3 regions of the Neobacillus sp. B24 genome follow, and region 1 is predicted to be linked to each of the others. Evidence: riboswitches for the same ligand, from Rfam matches in the RefSeq annotation. Region 1 holds a riboswitch; each other region holds the start of a gene.
What was found. A riboswitch is a leader RNA that binds a small molecule or an ion and turns the genes downstream of it on or off. The one in region 1 is predicted to bind S-adenosylmethionine.
Positions count from the first base shown of each region.

Region 2: another riboswitch for S-adenosylmethionine. It lies ahead of ACZ43M_RS22995 (methionine ABC transporter ATP-binding protein); the one in region 1 lies ahead of ACZ43M_RS07240 (homoserine dehydrogenase).
Region 3: another riboswitch for S-adenosylmethionine. It lies ahead of metK (methionine adenosyltransferase); the one in region 1 lies ahead of ACZ43M_RS07240 (homoserine dehydrogenase).

Region 1 is NZ_AP035777.1:1,464,947-1,475,252, reverse strand. Features, by position in the region: gene recX (recombination regulator RecX) at 1-354, opposite strand, end outside; gene ACZ43M_RS07255 (TIGR01777 family oxidoreductase) at 426-1,325, shown strand; gene ACZ43M_RS07250 (YfhE family protein) at 1,421-1,558, shown strand; gene ACZ43M_RS07245 (YfhD family protein) at 1,664-1,849, shown strand; gene ACZ43M_RS07240 (homoserine dehydrogenase) at 2,194-3,396, opposite strand; SAM riboswitch class I at 3,463-3,574, opposite strand; gene ACZ43M_RS07235 (GNAT family N-acetyltransferase) at 3,651-4,322, opposite strand; gene ACZ43M_RS07230 (GNAT family N-acetyltransferase) at 4,343-5,005, opposite strand; gene ACZ43M_RS07225 (carbon-nitrogen hydrolase family protein) at 5,017-5,874, opposite strand; gene argH (argininosuccinate lyase) at 6,180-7,556, opposite strand; gene ACZ43M_RS07215 (argininosuccinate synthase) at 7,624-8,838, opposite strand; gene argF (ornithine carbamoyltransferase) at 8,923-9,873, opposite strand; gene carB (carbamoyl-phosphate synthase (glutamine-hydrolyzing) large subunit) at 9,857-10,306, opposite strand, start outside.
Region 2 is NZ_AP035777.1:4,612,338-4,622,643, reverse strand. Features, by position in the region: gene gcvH (glycine cleavage system protein GcvH) at 35-418, shown strand; gene ACZ43M_RS23030 (YusG family protein) at 541-777, shown strand; gene ACZ43M_RS23025 (toprim domain-containing protein) at 918-1,280, shown strand; gene ACZ43M_RS23020 (thioredoxin family protein) at 1,307-1,615, shown strand; gene ACZ43M_RS23015 (nuclease-related domain-containing protein) at 2,223-3,119, opposite strand; gene ACZ43M_RS23010 (MFS transporter) at 3,347-4,609, shown strand; gene ACZ43M_RS23005 (hypothetical protein) at 4,741-5,088, shown strand; SAM riboswitch class I at 5,167-5,271, shown strand; gene ACZ43M_RS23000 (O-acetylhomoserine aminocarboxypropyltransferase/cysteine synthase family protein) at 5,337-6,653, shown strand; SAM riboswitch class I at 6,770-6,881, shown strand; gene ACZ43M_RS22995 (methionine ABC transporter ATP-binding protein) at 7,003-8,028, shown strand; gene ACZ43M_RS22990 (methionine ABC transporter permease) at 8,021-8,689, shown strand; gene ACZ43M_RS22985 (MetQ/NlpA family ABC transporter substrate-binding protein) at 8,706-9,551, shown strand; gene sufC (Fe-S cluster assembly ATPase SufC) at 10,073-10,306, shown strand, end outside.
Region 3 is NZ_AP035777.1:4,389,003-4,399,308, reverse strand. Features, by position in the region: gene ACZ43M_RS21845 (hypothetical protein) at 1-157, shown strand, start outside; gene pckA (phosphoenolpyruvate carboxykinase (ATP)) at 203-1,792, opposite strand; SAM riboswitch class I at 2,068-2,213, shown strand; gene metK (methionine adenosyltransferase) at 2,449-3,648, shown strand; gene ACZ43M_RS21830 (gamma carbonic anhydrase) at 3,692-4,207, opposite strand; gene ACZ43M_RS21825 (alpha/beta hydrolase) at 4,370-5,173, shown strand; gene ACZ43M_RS21820 (tetraprenyl-beta-curcumene synthase family protein) at 5,210-6,277, shown strand; gene mnmM (tRNA 5-(aminomethyl)-2-thiouridylate-methyltransferase MnmM) at 6,439-7,011, opposite strand; gene mnmL (tRNA modification radical SAM protein MnmL/YtqA) at 7,008-7,970, opposite strand; gene ACZ43M_RS21805 (YtzC family protein) at 8,182-8,463, shown strand; gene ACZ43M_RS21800 (glycogen biosynthesis protein GlgD) at 8,460-8,639, shown strand; gene ACZ43M_RS21795 (hypothetical protein) at 8,977-9,789, shown strand; gene ACZ43M_RS21790 (NapC/NirT family cytochrome c) at 9,856-10,306, shown strand, end outside.

The sequences.
Region 1 (10,306 bases):
CATAGCAAAATCCTCGTCATTTAGGTATTTTTGAGCGATTAATTTATGCAGCACCTCATTAATGACTGGCTCTTCGACCTCTTTTTTCTGCAAATAATCCCGTACTTCCTTTTCTGACCTCATCCTCCGAGCCAAATAGTTAATCGCAAGGTTATAGGACTTGCGAATATCGTCCTGAAACTGGATTTCCATTAACGAAAATTCGTCGATTTCCATGCCTTTTTTTAACTGAAACCGGATTAATACATCACTGTCGACACTGAAGGCATATTCTTCGCCGCTGCCGCGATCCATAAACACATTAAACCGATCTTGATTTTTTTGCTGGGTAGTTATTTTTGTAATAATGCCCATATTGTTCACTTCACTTTGCCATATTCTTCTACAAATATTATACAATATTTTAAAGGGGGGTGCGTAGCGACATGAGGATTGCTATTGCCGGAGGAACGGGATTTGTCGGGAAAGCGCTGGTCCGGGAGTTGGTCCAGCAGGAGCATGAGGTGATTGTGTTAACCAGAAGGCCTGCGAGCGGAACTGGAAAATTCCGCTATGTTCAGTGGCTTACGGAACAATCTAATCCGACTGATGAATTGGAAGGAACCGATATATTTATCAACCTTGCGGGCGAATCGATTAACAGTGGGCGCTGGACGGAGCAAAGAAAGAAAAGAATATTGACCAGCAGAATTGATGCAGTCAGAGAACTTTTAAATATTATGAGAAAATTGAAGAGTAAACCTCATGCCTTGATTAACTCCAGCGCGATTGGTTTTTATGGAACATCTTTGGAACAAACATTTATCGAAGCCGACAAAGGTTCAGGAGAAGACTTTTTATCAAGAACAGTCATAGATTGGGAGCAAGAAGCATCCAAAGCCGAGGAACTTGGAGTGCGGACGATTCTGTGTCGATTTGGCATCATCTTGGACAAAAAGGGAGGCGCACTTTCGAAAATGCTTTTTCCCTATCAAGCCTTTATCGGCGGGCCGATGGGCTCAGGAAAGCAATGGATGTCGTGGATTCATATTGCTGATGTGGTCAAGGGAATTACGTTTGTGATGGAGAATGAGGATATTCTTGGTCCGGTGAATTTTACCGCTCCTTCCCCGGTAACAATGAATGAGTTTGGTAAGTCGTTGGCGATGGTGCTGCAGCGGCCGCATTGGCTACCGGTTCCAGAATTGGCGCTAAGGTTCTTATTGGGAGAAATGAGCACGTTAGTGGTAGACGGGCAGAAGGTGCTGCCAAACGAGTTATTAAAGAATGGCTACGAATTCACCTATCCCGATTTAAAAAGCGCCTTAGAAAATATATTTTCGTAAAAATGGTATTATTCCTTTTTTAAAAGGCAAAAATGGAAACGTGTACATGATGTACCATTTATACCTGCTTTAAATAAATTTGGAAGGGATGAATCATGATGTCGGAAAACAAAAAACGCAATAAGGATCGTGAACGTACAAATTTAACAAGCATGCAGGAAGTAACCTATGGCCATGAATTTAAAATGGCGGACCGTGCCGCCGGCTACATGAACCGCAAAGGCAGACAGTAAGATACATAATTTTTTCCATTAATGGACCTCTTTTATTTGGTAAAGCTAGTAAGGGGAGCGTAGCGATTGCGGCTCCACTAGCTACCATTGAAAGGGGTTTTTTTCATGGGCCGTTCACACGGACATAAAACTCGTGACCGAAATAAAGCATCACTTCCACAGGTTCCAAGTAACATGAAATCAGACGGGCAGGATGTAGAATTTTCAAAAGAAATGGCTGACGGAGCGGATATGGAGGCACAAGCACGGGCAAATGCCGCCAATCAGCGCGTACAAAATCGTAACCGCTAATGTTGATCACAGCTCTTATTTGCCTGTTGGTCAGAAAGAAATGGCGGGCATCGAAGGCATAAAAAAAGAAGAAGCAGGATTCCTGCTTCTTTTATAATGAAAAAAGGGGGAAATCATATGAATCATGAGTTCTAAAGAGAGGTATCCGTTTTGGCAACGGCTAGAACTCGGCACTGCTGTAATTCCCATAGATCAAGTTGGCAAAACATTCTTGTCTACACCCTTACTATACTCCCGGTTACCCTTTTAAACAACTGCTTTCACAGTTTCTTAACATATTTATGTTGGAAATTTGACTAGATTGTGAACTAACCAATGTGGATATGTTGTAAACCTAAAATATCTTACACCACCACTACTTCTTTCTGTTCCACTTCTCCAAGAATCGCAAAATAAAGAATATTCTCGAGCTGTTCCAAATCAGATTTGCTTGCTTTGATGACCCTGATTCCGTTACCGACCTCATCTATTATTGTACCTGTTGCGAGGGTATCATGATGCCCCTGTACTAACCATAATTCCTGTTTTAGCCCTTCATTATGCTCACGATCAGCAACAGGAGTTTGCGAGTACTTTTTCCTACCGGAAGGGTTTTGACAGACGTAAACCAGATCTTCGATGACAGCACTCGCGGTCGGAAACATTCCTGCGCCAGGGCCCTGCAGGGTAATCCGGCCGACAATATCGGAGTACACATTGACCGCATTTTCGACCCCTTCGACATGATAAAAAGGATGCTCATCACCTACAAGTACAGGTTGCACCGAAGCCTTGATTTGCTCCCCAACCTTTGTCAGGCTGGCAACATGTTTAAAACGAAGCCCTAACTTTCCTGCCGCTTCAATTAATTCGCTGGTGATAGCGGTAATCCCCTGCCGCTCTACCCCATGCCAATCCGGCTCTTCCCCAAAAGCAATACGGCTTAGAATCATGGTTTTATAAAAGGCATCGAAGCCTTCAACGTCGTTCGTTGGGTCTACCTCGGCATAGCCATTTTGCTGCGCCTGCGATAAGCTTTCCGCAAAAGACTGCTGCTTTTCCCGCATTTGTGTCAGGATAAAATTCGACGTCCCATTTAAGATTCCTTGAATCTGTTGGACACGGTTTATTTTTAACAATTGCCGTAACGTTTGGATGACCGGAATACCCCCGGCGACTGTCGCCTCAAAGCCGACAGAAACGTTATGCTGCTCAGCCAGTTCCATGAGTTCACTCCCATGATGAGCAAACATTTCTTTGTTGGCGGTAATGATGTGGCAGCCGTGTTGTATTGCCTTTTTCAAATAGGTAAAGGTCGGTTCTTTGCCAACAATGGCTTCTACCACAATATCCACCTGCGGCAATTGGAGAATTTCTTCGAAGTCTGTAGTGAGTAGCACTTCCGGAGCAATATCCCTTTTCTTCTGTTTATTTTTTATCAGTACGGCAGCCACTTCCACCTTTTTTCCCAAAACAGCAGCCAGTTCTTCCCCGTGGGAAGAAATCGTCCGATATGCCCCTTCTCCAACGGTACCAAAACCGAGAATAGCTACCTTTAACACTGCCATTTCATTCCCTCCCTTTTTTCGAAAAAATAAAAACCCCCTTCGATAAGAAGAGGGCGATTCGTCCTCCTCTTATCTGTCAGGTTAAAGATAACCTGCAGGAATTAGCACCTTTTCAAGGAATACCTTGAAGGTTGCCGGGCTTCATCGGGCCTAGTCCCTCCGCCTCTCTGGATAAGAGATTTATATTTTTAAATTTTCGTTCATTTCCAAGTTATAAAAGAAATATTAGCTGAATCTTCCATTAAAGTCAATAGTTAAAGTGGCAATAATGAAATGGATTCTTGCCCGCTGATCCGTTCAACCATATCCAGCCATTCCTGTGGTTTGTTTGACAGCACGGCATAATATGTCGTCAGGAAGTCTTTAACTAGAGCTGCCGGGAGCTGGTCAAGCTCATCTTTAGTCGGCATGAAGCATAGGTCGAGACCCTTGACTGCCTCTCCGTTGTTTTCCCATGACGGATGGACGTAGTTTAGGTCCAGGCGCTTATAGCCCAGGTGTGACAACACTTCGCGGCGAACATACGGATCCATCACCTTAACGCCGCCAAATTCATGATGTTCCACCCGGTAAGGGTCATATATTTCGGCAAACATCCCGAATAATTCTTTCCCGTTTTCCTTTGCCAGCTGCTGAAGATCCTTTAAGCGATTTTGCGCAAGGAAACGGCCTAGGCTCAGACCCGGTTTGCTGATGATGGTAAAATCAGTCATCGCAATGTTCCAGTCAGGATAATAGCGATATTCGGTCGCCCCGACCACTTGATTGTTGTCGACAGCAACGAACACGCGAATCGATGGGTCCTCAAGCGGCTCCTTCCAAAGATCGTACTCGAGGACTTCTTCCGGCGGAAAAATTTGTCCCATTAGGTCGTGCAGTTTTTTGAAATTCGGGTCAGTGATATTGATAATGCGTTTGTATTCCATAGGTTTGTGAATCTCCTTTTTTATTTAAACGGATTTTTCCATTCCATCAGGGCAGCGTAGTTACAGGACTCTTCATCTTCAAGATAGTTTTCGGCGATACCTAGTGGTACGCGTCCGCAGCGCAGCAAAAAGCTGATAACCGGGTCCTTGAGCTGGCCTGTTATAATTGCATTCAAATATTCGTTTGGTGTCATGGTTTCAGCGACCTTGTGGTAGCCCGGCATCCGCCCGCCGCCAAGCAGCCGATCATAGCCTTTTTCAATCACAACATGGTACATCGCCTGCATCATTAGTTTGCCAAGTCCAAGCTTGCGGTACTGGGGACGGACACTGATGTCGACGATGTACAGCGTGTTGCCGTTGGGATTGTGGTTGCGAATATAGCCGTGGTCAGTGATTTTCTCCCAGTTATGGTTAGGGTCGTTCGAGTCAAATTCAACGACGAGACCGGTAAGCGACCCGGCGAGTTCACCGTTGATTTCTACACATAAAGCCCCTTCCGGGAAATGGGTAACATGGCTGGTCAACTGTTCTTTATTCCACCACAGTTCAGAGGGAAACGGGGGCGGAAAGCATTCCGCCTGGATATCAATGAGTTGGTCAAAATCATCCTTCGTGTAATTACGGATACAAATCGGCAGGAGCCGGTCTTGGTCGTACACGTAAAATTCACTTCGGTACATTGGGCTCACCCCTATTGCCAATCTGTGTATAGATCCGTTCTGCGGTCGCGCCAAGTAGTGACTGCACCGCGCTCTCTTACTTCGTAAAGCAGATCAAGGTCGAGGTCTGCGGTGACAACCATATCGTCGTTGATTTCCCCTTGCACTTGAATACCTTGCGGCGGGAATGGGATATCGTTAGGCGTAATAACGACAGCCTGGCCGAAGTTTGCACGCATGAAGTCGACTGTTGGCAGCGCACCGACAGTTCCGGTTAGAACCACATATACCTGATTTTCAATCGCCCGGGCATGGCTGGTGTAGCGGACACGATGGAAGCCGTGGCGGTCATCTGTACAGGATGGGCAGAAAATCACGTCAGCGCCCTTTGCCTTAGCCATGCGGACGATTTCTGGAAATTCGATATCATAGCAGGTCAGCAGGGCAATTTTCCCCTTGTCAGTTTCAAAAATTTGAAAAGAGTCACCAGGTGCCATATTCCATTCTTTAATTTCAGTTGGGGTAATATGGAGCTTGGCCTGCTCACCGATTCTGCCGTCCGGGTAGAACAGGTGCGCAGTGTTATAAAGCTTGCCGTCTTTTTCAATAACATGCGTTCCGGCAATGATGTGCATGTTTGTTTGTTTGGCAAATTTGGCGAAAAGTTCTTTGTAATTTTCGGTGAAGCTTGGCAGATCGTTGATTGTCAGGCTCTGGCCTTGACCGTTACCGATAGACAGCAGCTGGGTCGTGAAGAATTCCGGAAACAGGACAAATTCCGCCCCAAATTCCTCGGCTGTTTTTATGTAATGCTCGCACTGGGCGGCGAACTCCTCAAAGGAATGGATTGTATGTAGATGGTACTGAACTGCAGAAACTCTTAGTTTCATTTTTGGCCTCCTTGTTGGATGATTTGTTTGATTCCTAATGGAGATTATCTACTATTTATGGAGGGAATACAAATGAAATGCGCCTCGTAAATCTTTTTTACCATCCCCTCCATACCAAGCCACCCCTGGTATAAAAGAACAAGCCAGCTGGTCGCTGGCTCGACTATATATATACTCGTATTTTGTGTTGATATCCGCTGATATTGTGTCGATATCCTTCAGTTTTGTGTTGATATCTGCTGAAAATATGTCGATATCCACCTAAAGTGTGTTGATATATTTTTCAGAGCAAAAAGTTACCCCTTTTAATGCTCCAATTTCCCCTCACCCAGCTCAATCTGCGCTCGCACCTGCTCCGGCGAAGTCCCACCAAAGCTGTTCCTCACCGCCACAACATGTTCCGGGGCCAAAACTTTGTAAATATCCTCTTCAAACAACAAACTAAATTCCTTATACTCTTCCATGCTCAAATCCAATAAAAACTTGCCGGACTGGATCGCATAGAGAACAATTTTTCCAATCACTTCATGAGCCTCACGGAATGGCAGGCCTTTACGGACAAGGTAATCGGCAATATCGGTCGCATTGGAAAAATCGTTATTGATGGCTTTACGCATGACATCTTTGCGAACCGTCATACTTTCAATCATTGGTGCCAGCAGCTTCAATGACCCTTCCAGCGTTTCCACCGTGTCAAACATGCCTTCCTTGTCTTCCTGAAGGTCCTTGTTATAGGCGAGCGGCAGACCCTTCAACACCGTCAACAAACCAACCAAATTGCCGTACACACGGCCGGTTTTCCCGCGCAACAACTCCGGCACGTCCGGGTTCTTTTTCTGCGGCATAATGCTTGAGCCAGTACAGAACGAGTCATCCAACTCGATAAACTGAAACTCCTGGCTTGACCAAATTACAAACTCCTCCGATATACGGGAAATGTGCGTCATGATGATTGAGCCAATCGACAGAAACTCGAGGATAAAATCACGGTCGCTGACGGCATCCATACTATTCGGATAAATCGTTTCAAAGCCCAACTGCCCTGCGACAAGTTCACGGTTAATCGGGAAAGTTGTCCCAGCTAAAGCCCCGGATCCCAGTGGCAGCCAGTTCACCCGTTTCAATGAATCTAGCAATCTTTCTTTATCGCGCTCGAACATCCAGAAATACGCCATTAAATGATGGGCAAAGGAAACAGGCTGGGCACGCTGCAGGTGGGTGTAGCCCGGAATCAGCGTCTCCACATGCTCCTTTGCTTGACCGATAATTGCCTTCTGGACATCCTCCACCAATTTAATCAGCTCAGTTGTTTTTGTCCGTAAATAAAGATGCATGTCGGTGGCAACCTGGTCGTTACGGCTGCGTCCAGTATGGAGTTTGCCGCCCACAGGACCAATCTCTTCAATCAACTGCCGCTCAATATTCATATGAATATCTTCATCTTCCACTAAAAATTCCACTTCACCGCGGTCTACTTTTTCCTTAATCTTTAGCAGGCCGGCTTTAATTTTCTCCGCATCCTCCAAAGGAATGATGCTGCATTCACCAAGCATTTGCACATGAGCGAGGCTCCCGGCGATATCTTCTTTGGCCAGCTTTTGGTCGAAGGAAATCGATGCGGTGAACTCCTCAACTAGCTTGTTTGTTTCCTTTGTAAAACGTCCGCCCCATAACTTTGACATTGAAATATCCTCCTAAAAATGGGAGCCCCCGAAAAGAAGTTTCGAGGGCAATCCGCTCCAATTCCTATTATTTATTTAAAACTGTCGCTTTATTATTTACCTCTGTATAAACCTTTGTCGGCAGTCCCCAAAGCTTGATGAAGCCAACAGCCGCGTTATGATCAAAAGCATCGCCTTTTGTATACGTGGCCAATTCCTCATTGTAAAGGCTGTGTACGGATTTACGGCCGACAACGGTATGATTGCCTTTATGAAGCTTGACCCGGATGGTGCCTGACACGACTTTTTGCGTTTCGTCGATAAACGCATCAAGCGCAGCTTTTAATGGTGAATACCAAAGGCCCTCATAAATGATTTTCGCCATTTGCTGCTCCACTTGGGTCTTAAACTGAGTTACCTCGCGTGGCAATGTTAAAAACTCAAGCTCCTTGTGAGCATTGATTAAAATCAAAGCTGCTGGATTTTCGTAAACTTCACGAGACTTGATTCCTACCAATCTATTTTCAATATGATCGATACGCCCGACACCGTGCTTGCCGCCAAGTGCATTCAACGTTTCAATCAACTGAACTAACGGTAATTTATCGCCATTAAGGGCAACTGGAACGCCTTGTTCGAATTCGATTTCCACATACTCTGCAGCATCTGGAGTCAATTCGATCGGATTGGTCCAGTCATAAGCCTCTTCAGGTGCCTCAGCCCAAGGATCCTCGAGCACACCTGCTTCGCAGGCGCGGCCCCAAATGTTGGCGTCAATCGAGAATGGATTATCCAAGTCTACTGGAATTGGAATCCCGTTTTTCTCGGCATATTTGATTTCCTCGTCACGGGTCATACCCCATTCACGTACTGGCGCAACTACTTTCAAGCTTGGATTTAATGCTTGAACAGAAACCTCAAAACGAACTTGGTCGTTTCCTTTTCCGGTACAGCCATGGGCAACCGCAGCAGCGCCTTCTTGCTCTGCCACCTCGACCAATAATTTTGAAATTAACGGTCTTGATAGTGCGGAGGATAGTGGGTATTTCCCTTCATATAAACAATTAGCCTTTAAAGCTGGTAAAATATAATCCTTGGCTAGCAATTCTTTGGCATCAACCATGATGGCCTTGATCGCCCCGACGTTCAACGCCTTATTTTTAATAGCTTCCAAGTCTTTGCCTTCACCGACATCCAGCCCTAACGCGATGACGTCATAGCCGTATTTTTCTTGAATCCATTTCACCGAAACCGATGTATCTAAACCGCCTGAGTAGGCTAACACAATTTTTTCCTTTGCCATTTGTAACGCTCCTTACCATTTGATGTTCGTATTATTATTCATTCATAAGTATTATTATACATAACTTCTCGAAAAAATCCACTATTAAGCTAGTAATAATTTTAAAATTGCTTTTTGGGCATGAAGGCGGTTTTCCGCTTCATCAAAAACAACTGAATGCGGGCCGTCGATAATTTCTGCGGTTACCTCTTCGCCGCGATGGGCCGGCAGACAATGTAAAAACAGGAAATCCTCTTTTGCATACTTGCATAATTCTGCATTGACTTGGTAGGCCTGGAATGCTTGCAATCGTTTTTGAGTCTCTTCCTCTTGCCCCATGGAGGTCCAAACATCGGTCACAATCACATCTGCCCCGGAAACAGCTTCCACCGGATCGTTGGTAATCGTCACATTGCATCCATGTTGTTTGCCAGCTTTAATTGCTCTTTCAGTAATATAGCCATTCGGCAAATAGCCCGGCGGGGAGGCAACCGAGATATCCATTCCAACCTTGACGGCGCCTTCCATTAAGGAATGGGCCATGTTATTATTGCCGTCGCCAATATAGGCCAATTTCAGGCCCGATAACTTGCCTTTATGCTCAAGAATCGTTAACAGATCAGCCATTACTTGAGTCGGGTGCTGCAGGTCGGTCAGTCCATTGATGACTGGCACTGTGGCATGCTCTGCCAATTCTTCCACTGAATCGTGGGCGAATGTACGGATCATGATGCCATCAACATAGCGTGACAGTACCTTTGCCGTATCGGAAATACTTTCACCGCGCCCCAACTGAATATCCTTGGAACTTAAGAAAATCGCATGACCTCCAAGCTGAAGCATGCCAACTTCAAATGACACCCTAGTACGGGTGGATGATTTTTCAAAAATCATCCCCAATACCTTTCCGTTCAAATAGGGTTGTGGTTTTCCCTGCTTTTGCAATGCCTTCAATTCCTGGGCCACATCTAGCAAATAAAGAATTTCTTCGCTTGTATAGTCAGATAGCTGTAAGAAGTCTTTCCCTTTTAAGTCTATATTAGTTGCCTTTAGCATGGACAACACCTCTCTTTTCCAATTCGTAGAACTCGCTGACCGTCTGAACGTAATAATCCGAAACCGTTGGCAGCCCAATCATCGCTTTCACCGTATCCAAATGAGTAAACACTGGCACCTTGTAGCGGACGGCATGTTCGCGGATTTGGAAGCCGAATTTCTGTTTGTTACGGCCTTGATTCGGAATATTGATAACACCTTTTACCTTTTGATTTTTGAAAAATTGCAGGACATCGTTTTCATCCTTGACTACTACTTCAACAGTGATGCCGTGGCTTTGCAGATATTCCGCCGTGCCCTCGGTTGCGGCGAGCTTATTTGTTTTAACCAGTTCCGCAATAATCGGAAGACTGACCGGCTTTTCACGGTCGGAGATGGAACATAAAATATAGTTTCCTCCACCAAGAGAAGGAATCGCTTTTTCAAACGCTTC
Region 2 (10,306 bases), 2.3 Mb from region 1:
TAGATTTTTTGAAAAAATAATGGAGGGATTAGCGATGAGTGCACCAAAAGAATTGCGTTATTCTGAAGACCATGAGTGGGTAAAAGTTGAAGGCGGCAAAGTGCGCATTGGTATAACTGACTTTGCGCAGCATGAATTAGGAGACATTGTTTTCGTTGAGCTTCCGGAAGTGGGCGATGAAGTAACAGCAGGCGACCCATTTGGCAGCGTTGAATCAGTTAAAACGGTTTCTGAGCTTTACGCGCCTGTCAGCGGTAAAGTTGTAGAGGTCAATGAAGACTTAGGTGACAGCCCTGAATTTGTCAACGAATCACCATACGAAAAAGCATGGATGATCGTCGTTGAGGTTTCCGACAACAGCGAAGTGGAAAAACTGTTAACTGCTGAACAATATGATGCAATGACTAACGAAGATTAATTAAATTTGCTAAAAGCGCCCCTTTGCGGAGGCGCTTTTCTTTTGCTTTCATTTATTACCACTTTTTCTACGGTTAAATTAGGGGAATCTAATCACAAAACTTATTGGAAGGTGGAAATAGGGTGCTTAAGCAGCAGAAAATAGATGTTACGGATCGTGTCGTTGGAAAGCTGAAAAATAGGGCTATCGAGCTTTATTTGGAGAATGAACTCATTGGGAACATAAAACTGGATGACCATATCCAACCAGAACTCGACCATCATTTTGAAGCAGAACAGCAAAAAATTTATAAGCATGTCACCACGACAGAGGGACATGATGCCAAGTATACCGATTGTGATGATGGTGGATGGTGCTAAAGATTCATATTCATCATTCGTGAGCAAATCCCTATTTTTAGAATAACAATGATGCTATAGTTAACATATCAAACAAGCGGTCACACATAACAAAATTCAGAATATGTTAACATAAAACAGACTCTCTCAGGTGATGGATGATGAATGAATCGTATGTTGACAAGGTTTTGATTGTCGAAGGAAAATCGGATAAGAATAAGGTTAAGGGAATCGTTAAGGAACCAGTGGAAATCATTTGTACCAATGGCACGATCAGTCACTCGAAATTGGACGAATGGATTGAGATCCTTGAAGACAAGGATGTCTATATTCTGGTCGATGCCGACGAAGCAGGTGAAAAACTTCGTAAGCTGTTTAAACGCGAATTTCCAAATGCCGAGCATTTGTATATAGACCGGATGTACCGCGAGGTCGCCACGGCCCCGGAGCATCATTTGGCGACCGTTTTGATTGGTGCGAATATTGATGTTCATACGGAGTATTTGGAAAATGGGATAGTTTGAGGAAATTTTAGAAATGGGTAACTGTTATGAAAGATTGGGATCAAGAAGAGTTATCGGCCCTTCTCGGCGGTGCCGGGACCGGGCTGCTTTACTTTTATACACCCCTGTGTGGAACCTGCCAGGTTGCGGGGAGAATGCTTGAAATTGTGGATCAGATGGTGGATGTGGAGATTGGCAAAATGAATCTGAACTTCTATCCCGGATTGGCAGTAGAGTATGCGATTGAGAGCGTACCAAGTTTGCTGTTTATCCGGGCGGGAGAAGTGGTCGACACAATTTATGCCTTTCGCTCGGTGCCGTATTTGCTGGAGAAAATAAAAGAACATTTGGGTTAGTTTTTGAAGCAGACGCTTATTGGGCGGCTGCTTTTTTGTAGGCATGCTGCTACTTCAAGAGAAAAACTTGGACTGAAGAAAAGGGTTTATAACCCCTCTTGATAGGAATTTTCGGCCGAAGGTGTCATAAGGGAGTGCTTAATAACCCGTTTGAGAAGAATCTGCAGCCGAAGCTGTTATCAGGGAGTGTTTAATAACCCGTTTGAGAAGAATCTTAAGCCGAAGCTGTCATAAGGGAGTGTTTAATAACCCGTTTAAGAAGAACCTTAAGCCGAAGCTGTCATAAGGAAGTGTTTAATAACCCGTATGAGAAGAACCTTAAGCCGAAGCTGTCATAAGGAAGTGTTTAATAACCCGTTTGAGAAGAATCTTAAGCCGAAGCTGTCATAAGGAAGTATTTAATAACCCGTTTGACAAGATTCTTAAGCCGAAGCTGTCATAAGGGAGTGTTTAATAACCCGTTTGAGAAGAATCTTAAGCCGAAGCTGTCATAAGGGAGTGTTTAATAACCCGTTTGAGAACAACCTTCAGCCAAAGATGTCATAAGGAGGTGCTTAATAACCCGTATGAGAAGAACCTTCAGCCAAAGCTGTCATTAAAAAGTATTTTAGGTATAATACCGATTTTTCTTTTCCCCGACACTGTTAAAGTTTTGAATCAAAATTCTTTTAATAGCTCTTTGGGATAATACGTCACCACACCATTCACGAACTAAAGCCGTCGTTACCCTCATCTCAGGAAATAGCATCTTCAACTCCTGTACATTCCTTACAACGGCAGTATCAATATGCTCTACAGCTCCACAATCTCGACAAACAAGCCTATTCCCTTTCACAAAAGTTGAAAGCCTGTGGCACGTACCACAACTGTTACCCTTTTTCATCATCCCAAAGTCATAAGGAGGATATGTCGCAAAGGGCGAATCCACCAGATCGAGCGACACCAACAAATCTGACAGCTTCTCAAGCCCGTCGTTGAGCTTTGAGTACTCCGTATTTAATTTTCTCAAAAACCAATTCACTTGTGTTGGGAGTATAACAGATTCATTTTTAGGAGCATATAAAGTAAATTCGGGGTTGATGTAAACCAAGTAAGATTCAATCGTAAAATGAAGTCCATATTGTTGGATTAATTGGTGGAATAGGTCGTCGGCACGTTGTAACTGATTCAAAGGATTTTTTAAAAATTTGTCAGCTTTCCTTAACCGCCCATCAGAATCATAGCAGTATTCGCCTTCGTAGTTTTTTACATCAATAAGATAAATTTTTTTCTGAAAAGTCAAGACCTTATCAATCTGAAAAATGCTATCGCCAGACTTGAGCCACAATCCATTTATAATGTTGCATTTATTCTGGAGCATTCCATCAGTCATGGAATCAAATTTAACCTCCCCAGCAAAGCCCTTTTCTAATCTCCATTTTTCGTCATTGAGTACATTCATTCTCGCATTCAATAACCTCGTCATTGATAATTCCTTCGGCACTAACCGCTGCTTTTTCAGCATAAATCCACCATCCTTTAAATATAAAGTACCAACCTTAATTTTACAAAAAATCCCCACCAATAAAGCCGGAATAAATGAAACCTTTGTTAACTTTTGTCGATTCCCAAAATTCCCAAAAATATAACCCTTCCTTATTTACAAAAACTTGGCCACTGGATTATGATACTTAGGGAAGCGAAATATCACCGCAAACCCCTACTCTCAAACTACCAAAGGAGCATAACGCAATGGCCTTTTATCATAATTGGGCAGCCCAAATTAGTACATATAACCGAAATATCAAACTAAGTTTTATGGCAAATATTCTTGCGCAAATAGGTCTTGGAGTTTTTATGGTCATTTACAATTTCTATATTCGAAAGCTTGGCTACTCGGAGGCCGTCAACGGGCAAGTCATCTCGATGACCTCGTTAGCGACGGCACTGATCCTTATCCCAGCGGGAATCATCAGTGACCGCTACAGCCGTAAGAAAGTCATTTTATACGGAATACTCTTATCAGGGGTAATCCTGCTTGCTAGAAGTGTCGTTTCCGGCCAACAATTATTAATTACTTTTGCGTTCATCAGCGGTCTGGCAATGGCCTTTCTGCAAGTCTCGGGAATCCCATGGCTTGCAGAAAATTCAACCCCGGAACAGCGGGTAAATTTATTCAGTCTGCATTTTGCGTTTATGACGGCTGCCAATGTAGTAGGAAGTCTCCTTGGCGGCTTGCTAACTGACGTGTTCTCGTTTTTTGTCAGTGATCTCAATAGCATCAGATTGACCCTGATTATTGGTGCCGTCATTTATTTGATTGCGATTATACCTACTACAAAATTCCAAGCATTGACCCAAAAACGACTAGAACCAAAGAAAGCACCGGAAAAACCGTTCATATGGAAAACTAACGGCATGAAACTAATTGTCTTATTTGCCATTGCCCAAATGCTGATCGGTTTTGGTGCAGGGCTGGTGATTCCCTATTTAAATCTGTATTTTTCGGATCGTTTCAGCGCATCGACAACTTCAATTGGTTTTATTATCTCGCTCGGGCAGGCGGCAACAGCATTGGCAATGTTTATTGGTCCATGGGTCGTGAAAAAAGTAGGTGAAGTAAGGGCTGTTGTGTTCCTCCAATTAGCTTCGCTGCCATTTCTTCTATTAACAGCTTATACGAACCACCTATGGCTGGCGGCACTAGGGTTTTTATTTCGCCAAGCATTAATGAACGCCGGAAATCCGATTCAAATGTCGCTGATGATGTCAAAGGTCAACGACTCGATGAAGGGGCTGGCGAACTCAATAAACCAAATGGTATTCAATTTGGGCTGGGCACTAATGGGGCCGGTCTCGACCGGAATTGTCGTCCAGTATGGGGCTTATTGGGGATATGCCTATGTGTTCAGCATAACCGCCGTTTTATATCTAATCGGTTCCATCTATTTCTTGGTCGTCTTCAGGGGCATTTCGACCAATAACAATAAATCCGTTTCTACAAAAATATCATAAATCCGACATATATCTTGGGAAATCTCATTATTTCCTCAGACACATCAGATATTTGTCGAGCGAATCTAAAAGGAATACAAGCGCTATTGCTGAATAGTATTGGTAGAGACAAATGATTCGGAGTGGTGAAAATGCAGGAAGCAGTAAGTTCATTTCTAATGGCTGTAAAAAGGCAGGGACAGTTGCAGCCGTTGTTAGAGTCTGCTGATTTACGGGTATCCTTGATTTCAGATCAACAAACTATTGTGCTAGTAATCAAACATGGTGAGGTAACAGCCTCAAATGAAAAAGACATGGAGCACACCACCATCAAAATCAGTGGTCAGCCTCCGGAAATAACACGACTATTAGAAGGAAGGGAAAGATTGAGAGTCCTTCAAAAGAGCGGTCGGCTGATGGTATCAGCACCCTTAAGAATAATCTTATTACTTGAATCCATGTTTTATTTGACAATGCCGCACGGCGCTCTTGTATCATAAAAATTTTATTCAAAGTCATTGACTCGGAATTGAAGTTGCGGTATTATGTTTTTAAATATTCTATCAATTAAATAAGTTATCTTATCAAGAGAGGCGGAGGGACTGGCCCTGTGATGCCCGGCAACCGGTGACTTACATACGGTGCTAATTCCAGCAGAGCAAGTTCGCTCTGAAAGATAAGAAGAGCATAATCCCCTCTTCTTATGAAGTGGGGATTTTATTTTTCCAAAAAGAGAGGAGCAAGGAAGATGACCGAAAACCAAAAGAACTATCGATTTGAAACATTGAGTGTACATGGCGGCTTGGCGCCAGATCCAGTTACAGGGGCACGGGCCGTGCCAATCTATCAAAACAATGCCTACCAATTTAAGAGCACAGAGCATGCCGCAAACCTGTTTGCGCTAGCAGAGCCTGGCTACATATACACCCGGATTCACAATCCAACCACAACTGTTTTTGAAGACAGAGTGGCACTGTTGGAAGGCGGCGTAGGCGCACTTGCGGTGGCAAGCGGGATGGCAGCCATCACACTGGCAATCTTAAACATTGCTGAAGCAGGCGATGAAATTGTTGCAGCTGGAAACCTCTACGGCGGTACCTATAATTTATTTGCGGTAACCCTGCCGAAATACGGAATCAATGTGAAATTCGTTGATGCGGAGAATCCTGAGAACTTCCGTTCAGCCATTACGGAAAAAACAAAAGCGGTTTTCGCGGAAACAATCGGCAACCCAAGTCTTCGCGTCCTTGATATTGAAAAAGTCGCGGAGATTGCGCATGACGCAGGTGTACCGTTAATCATCGATAACACTTTCGCTACGCCATACCTGTGCCGGCCAATTGAGCATGGGGCTGATATTGTGGTCCATTCGGCGACCAAATGGCTCCTTGGTAACGGCACGTCAACTGGCGGCATCATAGTTGACGGCGGCAAGTTTGACTGGAATTCACCGAAATTCCCTGGTTTCACGACGCCAGATGCAAGCTATCATGATCTTGTTTATGCAGAAGCATTAGGTGCCGTTGCTTATATTATTAAAGCACGTGTCCAGCTCCTTCGTGACCTTGGACCTGCATTAAGCCCACAAAATGCTTTCCAATTTACGCTTGGACTTGAAACGCTGCATGTGCGCATGAAAGAGCATGTCGCTAACACAGAAAAGGTAGTACAGTACTTATTAAATCACCCTGCGGTAGAGTGGGTTTCTTACCCTGGGCATCCGTCACACCCTGATTATGAATTGTCTAAAAAGTATATGCCAAAAGGCGCAGGGTCCATGGTGGTCTTCGGAATTAAGGGCGGCAAAGAAGCAGGCGCGAAATTAATCGACAACATCCAGCTTTGGGCACATGTGGCCAATGTTGGCGATGCCAAGAGCCTAATTATTCATCCAGCAAGCACAACTCACCAGCAGCTTGATACGGAAGGTCTTAAAGCAGCAGGTGTGTCGGAAGATTTAATTCGTCTTTCCATCGGCATTGAGAATGTCGAGGATTTGGTTGAGGATCTCGAGCAAGCAATCGAAGCGGCAACAGGATTGTCTTCACTGAAAACGAATGCATAAAATAGTTTAGTAAGATAATAAAACTATTTCGTTGACACGACTTTTTATCCATGATACGATAGCAAACGTAAATTAATTTTTGAAAATATTTTTAATTAAATATAAGATTGCTTAAGCTCTTATCAAGAGAGGTGGAGGGATGTGCCCGATGAAGCCCGGCAACCGTCAGTTCATTGAAACTGAAATGGTGCCAATTCACACAAAGCGTCAAGCTTTGGGAGATGGGAGAAAGGATTGTATTTACTGATGCCTTTCTGCCCGTGCGGAAGGGCATTTTATTTTTCTAAAAAAAGAATCCTTTCATAAAAATAGTCAAAACCTATATCAAGGATAAAAAGTAGGTGAGTCAATGATTTCAATTAAGAGTGTCCGCAAAGTTTTCCAATCCAAAAAAGGCCAGCTAAAAGCAGTTGATGATGTCAATTTGGAAATACAAGATGGAGAAATTTTCGGCGTAATCGGGTATAGCGGCGCCGGAAAGAGTACGTTAATCCGGATGCTGAATGGTCTGGAACTCCCGACCGAAGGAAGTATCACTGTTGCCGGTCGCGAGATTTCAAAAATAAAGGGCAGCGAGCTTCGGAAAGCCCGTCAGGAAATCAGCATGATTTTTCAGCACTTCAACCTCCTTTGGTCGAGGACAGTAAGTGAAAATATTGCCTTCCCTTTGGAAATAGCGGGAGTAAGCGCGCCGCAAAGAAAAAAACGGGTGGCAGAGCTGGTGAAGCTTGTCGGACTCCAAGGCCGGGAAGATGCCTATCCTTCACAATTGAGCGGAGGTCAAAAACAGCGTGTCGGCATTGCCAGGGCGCTTGCCAATAATCCTAAGGTACTTCTCTGTGATGAGGCAACCTCGGCTCTCGACCCGCAAACGACGGATTCAATCCTCGATTTACTAGTCGATATTAATAAAAAATTGGGCTTAACGATTGTGTTAATTACCCATGAGATGCATGTCATCCGGAAAATCTGCCACCGGGTTGCCGTGATGGAAAGCGGCCGGATTGTAGAACTTGGTTCGGTACTGGATGTGTTTAAAAATCCGCAGCAGCCAATTACTAAACGGTTTGTGCAGCAGGTGTCTGAACCAGAGGAAACAAAGGAAACAGCTGACCACTTACTTGAACGTTATAATTCAGGAAAAATTGCTCAATTAACGTTTATTGGCGAATCTGCAGAGCAGCCGGTAATTACGAATCTAATTCGCCAGCACGATGTAACAATAAATATTTTGCAGGGTAAAGTTTCGCAAACGCAGAGCGGTTCATATGGGACACTGTTCATTCATATCGATGGGGACGAGGCTGAAATCAACAAGGCCATTGCCTATATTCGTTCCCAGCAGGTAGGAGTGGAGGTGGTTGTAAATGATTAAGGAATATTTACCGAATGTGGATTGGCTGATTATGTGGCAAGAAACAAAAAATACCCTTTATATGACGGGCATATCTGTTCTTGCAACATTTATATTGGGTACGCTGCTTGGATTAATCTTGTTTCTGACAGCAAAAGGAAACATCTGGGAAAATAAGCCGATAAATGCGGTTATTAGCGGCATTGTCAATATCTTTCGCTCAATCCCGTTTATTATCCTAATCGTGTTATTAATTCCGTTTACAACATTTTTGGTCGGAACAATGATTGGTGAAGATGCCGCATTGCCTGCGCTGATAATTGGTGCTGCCCCGTTTTATGCGAGAATGGTCGAAATTGGCCTCAGGGAAATTGATAAAGGGGTCATTGAAGCAGCAAAATCAATGGGAGCCACAACGGGCACCATCATTTGGAAGGTGCTGCTGCCGGAATCGATGCCGGCGCTTATTTCGGGGATTACAGTTACAGCGATTGCCCTTGTTGGGTATACAGCGATGGCCGGAGCGATTGGTGCCGGCGGCTTGGGAAACCTTGCTTATAACTATGGATTCCAACGCAATCAGAATGATGTAACCTTCATCGCTACAGTCATTATTTTAATCATCGTGTTTGTGATTCAGTTTATTGGTGATTTCATCACTTCAAAATTAGATAAAAGATAAAAAGGAGAGTTTGAAAATGAAAAAATGGTTAAACGTACTCTTAACATTAACACTTGCGCTTGTATTAGCTGCTTGCGGCACTAAAGATGAAGACAAGTCTGAAGGCACTAGCGGGGATAAAGCAGAAACAACAAAATTAGTGGTTGGAGCATCAACTGTACCACACGCGGAAATTCTTGAAAAAGCAAAACCGATTTTAAAAGGAAAAGGCATTGATCTTGAAATTAAAACATTTACTGACTATGTTTTACCGAACAAGGCTCTACAATCAAAGGAATTGGATGCAAACTACTTCCAGCACATTCCATACCTCGAGGCACAAAATAAAGAGTTTGGCTATGGATTTGTTAATGCTGGCGGAATTCACATTGAGCCAATCGGTGTTTATTCAAAAAAATACAAAGATCTTAACGACCTTCCAGAAGGCGCGCATCTGATTATGAGCAACTCAGTCGCTGACCATGGCCGTCTGCTATCATTACTTGAAAACGAGGGCTTAATTAAGCTAAAAGAAGGCATTGATAAAACAAAGGCCGAAATTAAAGATGTTGTAGACAATCCGAAAAAATTAAAGTTTGATGCAAACTACGAAGCAAAATTATTACCACAGATTTTCAATAATGGCGAAGGCGATGCTGTATTAATCAATTCCAACTATGCAATTGATGGCGGCTTAAACCCAATCAAGGATTCTATTGCGATTGAAGATAAAGAATCTCCATATGTAAACGTCATTGCCGTTCGTAAAGGCGATGAAAATAATGAAGCAATCAAAACGCTTGTAGAAGTGCTGCACTCTAAAGAAATTCAAGACTTTATCCTTGAAAAATATGAAGGAGCAGTTGTACCGGTATCCGAGTAATAATTAAATAAGAAGAAACAAAGATGAAGAGGCTGCTTTTGACAGCCTCTTTTCCATATACATTAATCCACCCTTTTAAGTGAAAAATAGAATGGATTACCATCAATTTATCCCGCATTAACGGGCAGTAAAACCCCCATCTTAATACTTGCACAAATCGAAGAAGTATAGGTGGGGGTTAACTGCCCGTAAATGCCCGATTGGTTCAACTAACAATCAGTGGGGGATGGAAAAAACCCCCACTGATTGAAGTTTCACTTTATCCATTGGCATTTCCTTGTAAAATAAGGTATGATTTAATTCGAGTTTATTTTACATAATTCTTATCAGAATTTTCTTTCAAAAATCTTGATCATTCTCAATTGGTAACGCTTTAGTGAAAACAAAGACTAGTTATCACTGCATAAAGGTTGCTAACACATTTAATTTGTTATAAGATTGTAATGAGAATAGATTGAGAATGAAATACCTTATCGACGCTGTCGATACGATACAAAACATTCTTTTGCGGAGGTATAAAAATGGCTGGATCAACATTAACTATCAAGGACCTGCATGTTGCAATCGATGGGAAAGAAATTTTAAAAGGTGTAAACCTTGAAGTAAAAGGTGGAGAAATCCACGCAATCATGGGTCCAAACGGTACTGGTAAATCAACATTATCCGCTGCCATCATGGGTCATCCGAAATATGAAGTGACCAGCGGCAGCATTACTTTAGATGGTCAAGATGTTTTGGAAATGGAAGTAGATGAG
Region 3 (10,306 bases), 2.5 Mb from region 1:
TCCATTTAAAAAGGTAGCAGATTATACAACAACAGACGGGAAGAAGATTTCTCAGTACGGCGGAGGTTTCACGCTTGAAAGAAGTGGAAACTATCAATTTAGTGTGCTGCAGGAATCACAGGCTGTAGAAGTAAGGAAACCAAGTAAGACAAAATAAATAATGAAAAAAGCGATTCGACGTTGAATCGCTTTTTTCAATAAATTAGGCAATTGGGCCGCCTTTAGCTGTAATTTCTGGTGCAACATTTGTAAACTTCTTAAAGTTTTCGCGGAATTTCCCGGCTAGTTCTTTTGCCTTCTTGTCATAGGCATCAGCATCTGACCATGTCTTCACTGGCTGCAGCACTTCATCCGGAACCCCGGCTATATGGAGCGGGATATTTAAACCGAAGATTTCGTCCTTGACGGTTTCAACATGATTTAGTTCTCCTTCGAGAGCCGCTTGGACCATTGCTCTTGTATAGGAAAGCTTCATCCTGTTGCCGACACCATACTCGCCCCCAGTCCAGCCTGTATTCACTAGGAACACATTAACGTTGTGCTCAAGAATCTTTTCACCAAGCATATTGGCATATCGAGTTGCCGGCAGCGGCAGGAATGGTGCACCAAAGCAGGTCGAGAAGGTAGCCTGTGGTGAAGTCACACCACGCTCAGTTCCAGCAAGCTTGGAAGTGTAACCGCTTAAAAAGTGGTACATTGCCTGCTCTTTTGTTAATTTTGCAATGGGAGGAAGTACACCGAAAGCATCAGCAGTCAGGAACACAATTGTGGTCGGATGTCCGGCAATACTAGGTACAATGATATTATCAATGGCTTCAATCGGATAGGCAGCACGCGTATTTTCTGTCAAAGTACCGTCATCATAATCCGGAATTCGTGACTCTTTATTGATGACAACGTTTTCAAGTACAGTTCCAAAGCGAATGGCATCAAAAATTTGCGGTTCCTTTTCACGGGTAAGGCCGATACATTTTGCATAGCAGCCACCCTCTATATTAAACACACCATTGGATGACCAACCGTGTTCATCATCGCCGATCAGTTTGCGATTAGGGTCGGCTGAAAGGGTAGTTTTTCCTGTTCCGGAAAGACCAAAGAAAAGGGCAACATCACCTTCTATACCTACGTTCGCCGAGCAATGCATGGAGAAAATGTTATTCTCCGGGAGTAAATAATTCATTACAGAGAAAATGGATTTTTTCATTTCGCCGGCATACTCTGTCCCGCCAATTAGTACGACACGATGTTCAAAGGATATAATAATGAAGGTTTCTGAATTTGTTCCATCCACAGCAGGGTCCGCCTTGAAATTTGGTGCGGAAATGACCGTAAATTGTGAGTCGTGGGTCAAAAGGTCGTCTTCGGTTGGGCGAATAAACAATTGCTGTGCAAATAAATTATGCCAAGCGAATTCGTTGATAACCTGAATCGGCAGGCGTGACTTTTTATCGGCTCCAGCAAAACCCTTAAATACAAAGATCTCATCTTGCTGCTTTAAGTAGTCCAAAACCTTATTATACAAGTTTGTAAAAACCTGTTCAGAAATTGGCTGATTGAGTGACGCGCCCCAGGCAATTTTGTCTTTTGTGGTCGATTCGGATACTATAAATTTATCTTGTGGGGAACGTCCTGTATATTTTCCTGTTGAAACGGTAACAGCACCTGTGGCAGTTAAGGATCCTTCATTTCTGCTTAAGATTTTTTCTACCAGCTGCGGCACAGATAGTTGAACCTGGGCATTGCATTCATTCAGGAACAGTTTTAATTCATTTGGAGTATGAACAGAATTCATTTAAGAAACCTACCTTTTAAAGATTTTTATACTCTAAATATTCTTATCCAATAGTATAACACATTTAATTGATTAGTCTATACTAATCAATTAAATTAAGTTGTATTTTATACAATATTCTATATTTAGTAAAAAGTCATGAAAATGGGTCGTGTTTTACGTAAATTGGTTTAAGATTTTGCATGTACCAAAGTTTGATTTTAACCAAAAGTTGCTAAAAAATCCATTGACATGCTTTGTTTGTGTAGGTTATGATTTAACCTTGAACGGATACTCTCTTATCCCGAGCTGGTGGAGGGACAGGCCCTGTGAAACCCAGCAACCTGCAACTAAGAAAATACCGATATGCCACGAGTGTACGGTCGTTTTCTGGGCAAAGGTGCTAAACCTGATGCAAGGCATATGCCTTGAACGATAAGAGTGAAAGGCACGCGCAAAACATTGCACTCAACCTTTCCTCTAATGGGAAGGTTTTTTCTTTTTTCTGCGTCTACATAATAGTTTTTATACAACGTGAGAACGCCTTCGGGTTTTTTATTTTTAATAAAATTCCTGTAATTATTTCATACTATAAAGGGAATGAGTTCCGTATCAAACTCTGAGGTTCGCAAGCTTTACTATTGCCTCATTTATTTCATAGTATAGGAGGAATTCAGATGTCAACAAAGCGTCGTTTGTTTACTTCTGAATCAGTAACTGAAGGTCATCCCGACAAGATTTGTGACCAGATTTCTGATTCCATTTTAGATGCCATTTTAGCCAAGGATCCGAATGCCCGTGTTGCTGCGGAAACTTCCGTAACAACAGGATTGGTGCTTGTTGCTGGTGAAATCACCACTTCCACCTACGTGGACATTCCAAAGATTGTTCGTGAAACCATTAAAGGAATTGGCTATAATCGTGCAAAATACGGATTTGATTCCGAGACTTGCGCCGTTTTAACTTCCATTGATGAGCAATCCCCTGATATTGCCATGGGAGTCAACCAAGCGCTTGAAGCACGCGAAGGCCAAATGTCTGACGACGAAATTGAAGCAATCGGTGCTGGGGACCAAGGTTTAATGTTTGGATTTGCCTGTAATGAAACGAAGGAACTTATGCCACTGCCAATTTCTTTAGCACATAAGCTTGCCCGCAAGTTGACAGAAGTTCGTAAGGAGGATATTCTTCCATATCTTCGACCAGACGGCAAAACTCAAGTAACGGTAGAATATGATGAAAATAATCAACCTGTACGGATCGATACGATTGTTATCTCTACGCAGCACCATCCCGAAATCTCGCTAGAGCAGATCCAGCGAAATGTAAAAGAATATGTTATTAATCCGGTTGTTCCCAAGGAATTAATCGATGAAAATACTAAATATTTTATTAACCCTACCGGTCGTTTTGTAATCGGCGGCCCACAAGGGGATGCGGGATTAACAGGCCGTAAAATTATTGTTGATACTTACGGTGGATACGCCCGTCATGGCGGCGGAGCATTTTCCGGTAAAGACCCAACAAAAGTTGACCGTTCGGCTGCCTATGCTGCACGCTATGTGGCAAAAAATATTGTTGCCGCAGGTCTTGCAGACAAATGTGAGGTACAGCTTGCCTACGCCATAGGTGTCGCTAGACCGGTATCCATCTCGGTTGATACTTTCGGAACCGGCAAAGTGAGCGAAGATATTTTAGTTGACCTTGTCAGCAAAAACTTTGACCTGCGCCCTGCAGGAATTATTAAAATGTTGGATTTACGGCGTCCTATCTACAAGCAAACAGCGGCATATGGACATTTTGGCCGTACTGATGTTGATGTTCCGTGGGAACGGACCGATAAAGCTGAAGCACTTCGTCAACAGGCGGAGGGCTGATTAGAAAACGGGAATTACACATAACGTGTGATTCCCGTTTTTCTTATCTTTTTTGCAGTGATTTATAATACTGAGCCTTTTCTGCATATTCTCTTATAATTCGGTCCATGTCCTTGATATCTTCCTCATTTAATTCCCTGATTACTTTGGCAGGTTTGCCAAACGCCAATGTGTTCGGAGGTATTTTTTTACCTTGGGGCACTAAACTGCCAGCGCCGATGAATGCCCCTTCGCCAATTTCTGCCTGGTCGAGGATAATCGAGCCCATTCCAATTAACGCTTTTTTTCGAATGATACAGCTATGTAAAATGACCTGATGTCCGACTGTGACTTCATCCTCTAAAATTAGCGGGTTGTTGGGGCTTTGATGTAATATGGAATTATCTTGGATATTGACACGGTTGCCAATTTTCGTCGGCGCAACATCACCGCGAATCACCGTGTTAAACCAGACGCTTGACTCCCCGCCAATTTCAACATCGCCGGTAATAGTTGTATAATCTGCAATAAATGCGGTATCAGCGATTTTAGGATATTTATCTTTAAATGGATAAATCATTAGTCTCTCTCCTTTGGGATGATGCTTCTATTTTAACGAATAAATGAAGCACTTTTCAAAAATTATACTATTATACAGTGTGTTTAACGTAACCCATAAATATCATTGACCCTTGGTTATATGGTAAAATACTTAAAATGAGAAGTTTCAGGGGGAGCAATTATGTGGAAGTGGGAAGCAGAAGGATCCGCAAAGGCTGTTATCGTGATTGTCCACGGCGCTATGGAACACCATCGACGTTATGGCTGGCTGATTGAAATGTGGCGTTCATCCGGCTTTCACGTCATCATGTCCGACCTTCCGGGACAGGGGATGACGACAAGGGCAAACCGCGGTCATATAGAATACTTTGATGAATACATAATAGAAGTAAAGGATTGGATTCAAACAGCCTATCGCTATGATTTGCCGGTTTTCTTAGTTGGCCATAGTATGGGGGGATTAATTGCGATCCGTTTATTGCAGGAGGAAAGGCTAAACCTTGCCGGAGTGATTCTCTCCTCTCCGTGTCTGGGCCTTTTACAGAAACCGTCTAAATTTATGAACTTCCTATCGTATGGATTAAATGTGGTGTTTCCATCATTTCGGCTCAATTCCGGCCTGACTGTACAAATGGCGACAAGGAATGAAGATGTCAGGGAAGCAGATTCAAATGATACACTTTATGTGACAAAGGTATCAGTTAGGTGGTATCGTGAATTGGCAGAGGCCATTAAGCAAGCTTTCGTCAATATTCCAGACACCCAGGATGTGCCGATGCTTGTCATGCAGGGCGGAGATGACAAAATCGTCAATAAACGAACCGTTAAAGAATGGTTTAATTATGTGCCATTATCGGAAAAAAGATTTAAGGAATGGCCGAGCTGCTATCATGAAATCTTTAATGAACCTGAGCGTGAAGAGGTATTTGAATATGCCAAGGATTTTGTCAACAGTCAATTGAAAGCGATTGGCTATATCGTATAAAGAAGGGGATGACATTCAGTGCAGCCAATAACTCTAATGTCCAGAGTCTACCGCAAAATACTCCCCGCAGTTCATCAAGAGTTGGCTTATTGGAGAAGCAGGGCTGAAGAAATTCCCAATCCCGAATTAAGAAAACAGGCACTAGCCAGTATTGAGCATAAAACTTTTCATTGTGAAGGCGGAGCCATTCTTGCATTGACCGCGGGCGAGGATTATCGTCAAGCTGTGAAGTTTATTGTCGCCTACCAAACAATCAGTGATTATCTTGATAATCTTTGCGACAGGAGCACGTCCCTGGATCCAAATGATTTTGCATCACTCCACGAATCCATGACAGATGCTTTAGTGGTGAATGCTGGCAGGAAAAATTATTATCATCTCCGGGAAGACCAAGACGATAACGGATATTTAAATGACTTGTCAGAAACATGCCGGAATGTTCTAAAGGAACTCCAGCATTATGATATCATTAGGGATTATCTTTTGGAATTGTGCCGTTTTTATTGTGACCTGCAAATCCATAAGCATGTGAAGCGAGAAGAGCGGGTACCTAGACTGGAAAATTGGTTTCAACGTTATCAGAATCAACTGCCCGAGATGGAGTGGTATGAATTTTCAGCCTGCTCTGGTTCGACGCTTGGAATTTTTTGCCTAATATCCTATGCAATAAGAGACGATTTCAAGGCAAGCGATGCAGATAATATCCGTAATGGGTATTTCCCATATATACAAGGCCTCCATATTCTGCTTGATTATTTTATTGACCAAGAGGAGGATATTGCCGGCGGAGATTTGAATTTTTGCTTTTATTATCGTAATCAGGAGAGCTTGTTCAACAGGTTAACTCATTTTATGGTTGAGGCTGACCGTCATACAGAATTTCTGCCACATAAGAAATTCCACCAGCTGATTAATCGGGGGTTATTAGGGATTTACTTATCGGATTCAAAGGTTCGAAAACAGAAAGATGTCCGCAAGCTAGCCAGAAAAATCATAAAGTCTGGTGGCTGGATTAGTTATTTCTTCTATTTTAACGGACTAGCCTATCGCTCTCTGCAAAAAGCCGTGCCGGCGTTTGTGACTAGACTAATGATGAAGATATAAATATGTGGGTGATAACGGTTATTGACACATTTTTGGTGGATATCAACACAAATTGAAATGATATCGACACAAAATACAATTATATCGACACAAAATCAGAGGATATCGACACATTTTTGCGATATATCAACAATTACAAAAAACCAGGCCCGAGCCTGGTTTTACCTTTTTTCAATAGCAATAATAAACGGCGGATTATTTTGCTGGTTAATAAATTGGTACTGCAATACATGTGCTGATTTTTGGTCGATTTGCCTGCAGTAATCTAATAAGGCATCCCGCTCGAAAGCCCCTTCTTCATGTCCGTGATATAAGACAAGAACAATGATACCCTCAGGTGCCAGCATTTTATGCAGCTGTTGGACCGCTGCAATAGTTGTTCCCGGTTTGGTGACAATACTTTTATCACTGCCCGGTAAATAGCCCAAATTAAAAATCGCCCCGGTAATTTTCCCATGATGCTCAACGGGTATTAATTCTGCAGCTTTTTCATGACCAGCGTGAAAAAGTGTAACCCGGTCCAACAGATCTTGGTTATTTAAGCGTTCTTTGGCTGCAGTTAAGGCAAGTTCTTGAACATCAAAACCGTATACTTTACCGGTGCTGCCTACAAGGTTGGCCAGAAAAACGGTGTCATGGCCGTTTCCCAATGTAGCATCCACAACCACATCACCAGGATTAACCGCTTTTTCAAGCAAAAGCTTGGCATACGAAAGTATTCGGTCTAGTTTCATACCAGCGCGGACTCCTTGTTGTAAAACTTGCCTTGCCAACTGTTTCTTCGCTTAAGCTCGGCATCAATCGAATTCAATACTTCCCACTTATTAACACTCCACATTGGCCCAACCATTAAGTCAATTGGTCCATCGCCCGTAATACGGTGAACAATCATTTCCGGCGGTAAAATTTCCAATTGGTCGCATACTAAGTTTACGTAATCGTCTTGGGAAAGAAATTGGAGCAGGCCCTTTTCGTATTGCTTGACCATTAGCGTCCCCTTTAATAAATGAAGCAAGTGAATTTTGATTCCTTGAACATCCAGTTTGGCCACTTCTCGGACAGTTTTCATCATCATGTCATAGTTTTCAAGCGGCAAACCATTAATGATATGGGAACAAACCCTGATTCCGTGCTTTCTCAGTTTGTTTACACCATCGGCATAACACTGGAAATCATGGGCCCGATTGATGAGCAGCGCAGTGCGCTCATGAACCGTTTGCAAACCCAATTCAACCCATAAATAAGTTCGCTGGTTTAATTCAGCCAAATATTCAACGACGTCATCCGGTAGGCAATCAGGTCTGGTAGCGATTGATAATCCAACTACCCCATCAAGCTTTAGAACGGTCTCATACTTTTCACGAAGCACCTCCAAAGGAGCATGGGTATTCGTGAACGCTTGAAAGTAGGCCATATATTTGCCATCTTTCCATTTTGTATGCATTTTATCTTTAATATCATAGAACTGCTTTTGAAGTGATTCCGCTCGGTTTCCCGCAAAATCACCTGAACCAGAGGCGCTGCAGAATGTACAGCCGCCATGAGCAACTGTACCATCACGGTTTGGACAGTCAAAGCCGCCATCTAAAGCCACTTTAAACACCTTATGGCCAAATTGCTGGCGCAGATGGTAATTCCATGTATGATAACGCTTATCATCAGAAGCATATGGAAAAGGTTTGGTCTGAAGCATTCAGAAAAACCTCCTTGTATTTTTATTTCAGCAACGCAATCATAAGAATCATTTTAACACGAACAACTAGGCTTATCCATTTGTAATTGTTTCACGTCTTTGCCAGTAATTATTATCTACCGCTGGTTATAGTAAAGGGATTGGAGAACAAAATAAGAAATGAAGCATTCTGCTTCAAGGGAAGTGACAGACCAAGGAGGGGGTTGTTTAGATGGCTACTCGTGATTCGATGGATACATTAACCCAGCAGGTAGAAGATACTGTACGCTTTGCCGAGGACCAATATAAGCAGAGCAGTCTACAAGAGCATTATAATGATAATGGTTATACAAAAGCACTGCAACAACTGGAGACAACTTATCAGGACATCTGTACGATGGCCCATAGTGCCAATGGGCAGCAGCGGGAGCAGCTGCACCGAATGAGACTTCAAATACAACAGTTGCAGAACAGCCTGATATTACAAGGGTCACGAGGAGGAGAACAGTTTTGAAAAAACGGTCAAAACAGCAAAACCCCGAACAGAAAACACGGAATGGAATCAATAACAATGACCTGGAACTCGGACAGGATTTTGATTTAATTAAGCAAGCTAAAATGAAATATGAGGAAAGTGGCGGACAGCCAGTTAAATCCAAATTCCACCAAGAAAAGGACCAATCTTCATAAAATGTTCACAAATCTCTCAACAAATTGTTGAGGGATTTTTTTTACTGGATTTTTGGAAAAATCATTAAGGCATCAAATTTACCCTAAAAACCCCTTAAATATAGTGAAAAGTCACGTTCACAGTTTTGTAATAACTATAATTTGATGTGTGATGCGCGTCACAGATTGCCCCTCTTTTTCCATGGTTTAAATAGGGTAAGGAAATACGCAACTACCGATAAAACCTCCGTTTATTAGTACGTTCACCGTAACTGAATGGATTCCCAAGCCTATTTTTTTTGAAAAATATGTGAACGTGTTCACAATGAATTCCAAATCTGTTTAAGGAGTTTTTTTAATGAAAAGGATTCTCTTCGTCGTAATTATACTTTTTGTCGCTGTAAGCCCTTCAATATGCCGAGCAGAAGGAAATCTGCCCTCGTTAAGCATGGAGGAGTTAACCATTCAAGTGATGCCTGAGTTTGCCTACCATCCAAATGACAAAGATCAGAACCATGCCCCGCTGTTGATAGGTTACCATGGTTCGATGGTTAATAACTCTAATCAACCGCAAGAAGGGCAAATTGAAATTCCGCTTCCAATGAACGACCCCGGGTTTCGGATTGGCTATGTGGCTGACTACTCGGCAGATTTAAAACAAACATATGAAATTGAATATGCCATTGATAAGGAACGTGGCACAATTTCCTGGACTACAACGGAAGAAATTGCCCCTGGAGAGCGTTATAAGTTTGTTGTGGAATACTATAGTGACACTCTGAAGGTTAATAAGGCAAAGAAATCATTATCCTATCAATTCAAAAGCTTCGTTGATATCGGACTGGTGAATATCAATTTTTCAAAACCTGCTAAAGCGAAAGAAATGAAGCTGACTCCAGCACCGCAGGATCAAAGCCATGGGGATGGAAAAGATATCTTTGCTTATCACTTTCAGGATGTGAAAGCGGGGGACCTTAAAAACTTTAAGCTTACATATAAGCGAACTGAAACAAAGCCGACAATTGAATTAATAAATTCCGAAAAAAATGTAGAAGAAAAAAACGATAAAAGTATCAACTATTTAGCATTTGGAACATTTGGCGGTGTTAGTATTCTTTCAGCAGGCGCGTTGACTGTTTTAATCAAAAGAAACAGGAGACAAGCTTCATAATCCGGTTAAACGTACATCGTACTTTAACATATATACAGAGACAGTAACCTATGGGAGGTGAAGAATGTGTTCAAAAAACTATTAAGAATTGACAAAAAGGTGTTGATTGTTGTTGCGCTGCTGATTGGGGTTGCGTTGTCTTTTTCAACAGTTAAAACAATGGCTTATTTGGACTCACCTGGTTTTTGCCAAAACTGCCATACGATGCAATCGGTCTATACGTCATTCATGGATTCTACTCACGCGGAATTGCAATGTAATGATTGTCATTTGCCGCATAAGAGTGAAGTGGGAAAATTATTTTTTAAAGGCCGAGCAGGGATGACCCATATTTATTTCAACACATTGGGCACAGAGAAAATTCCGGATGTGATTGGTGCGACAGAACGCACCAAAGCGATTATGAACGATAACTGTATCTCCTGCCACCAGAGTACGGTCAGCAATGTATCGCATGATGCGAAAGACAGCTGTATTTCCTGTCACAAAACTGTACCGCACGGCAAAGGGTTTAAAG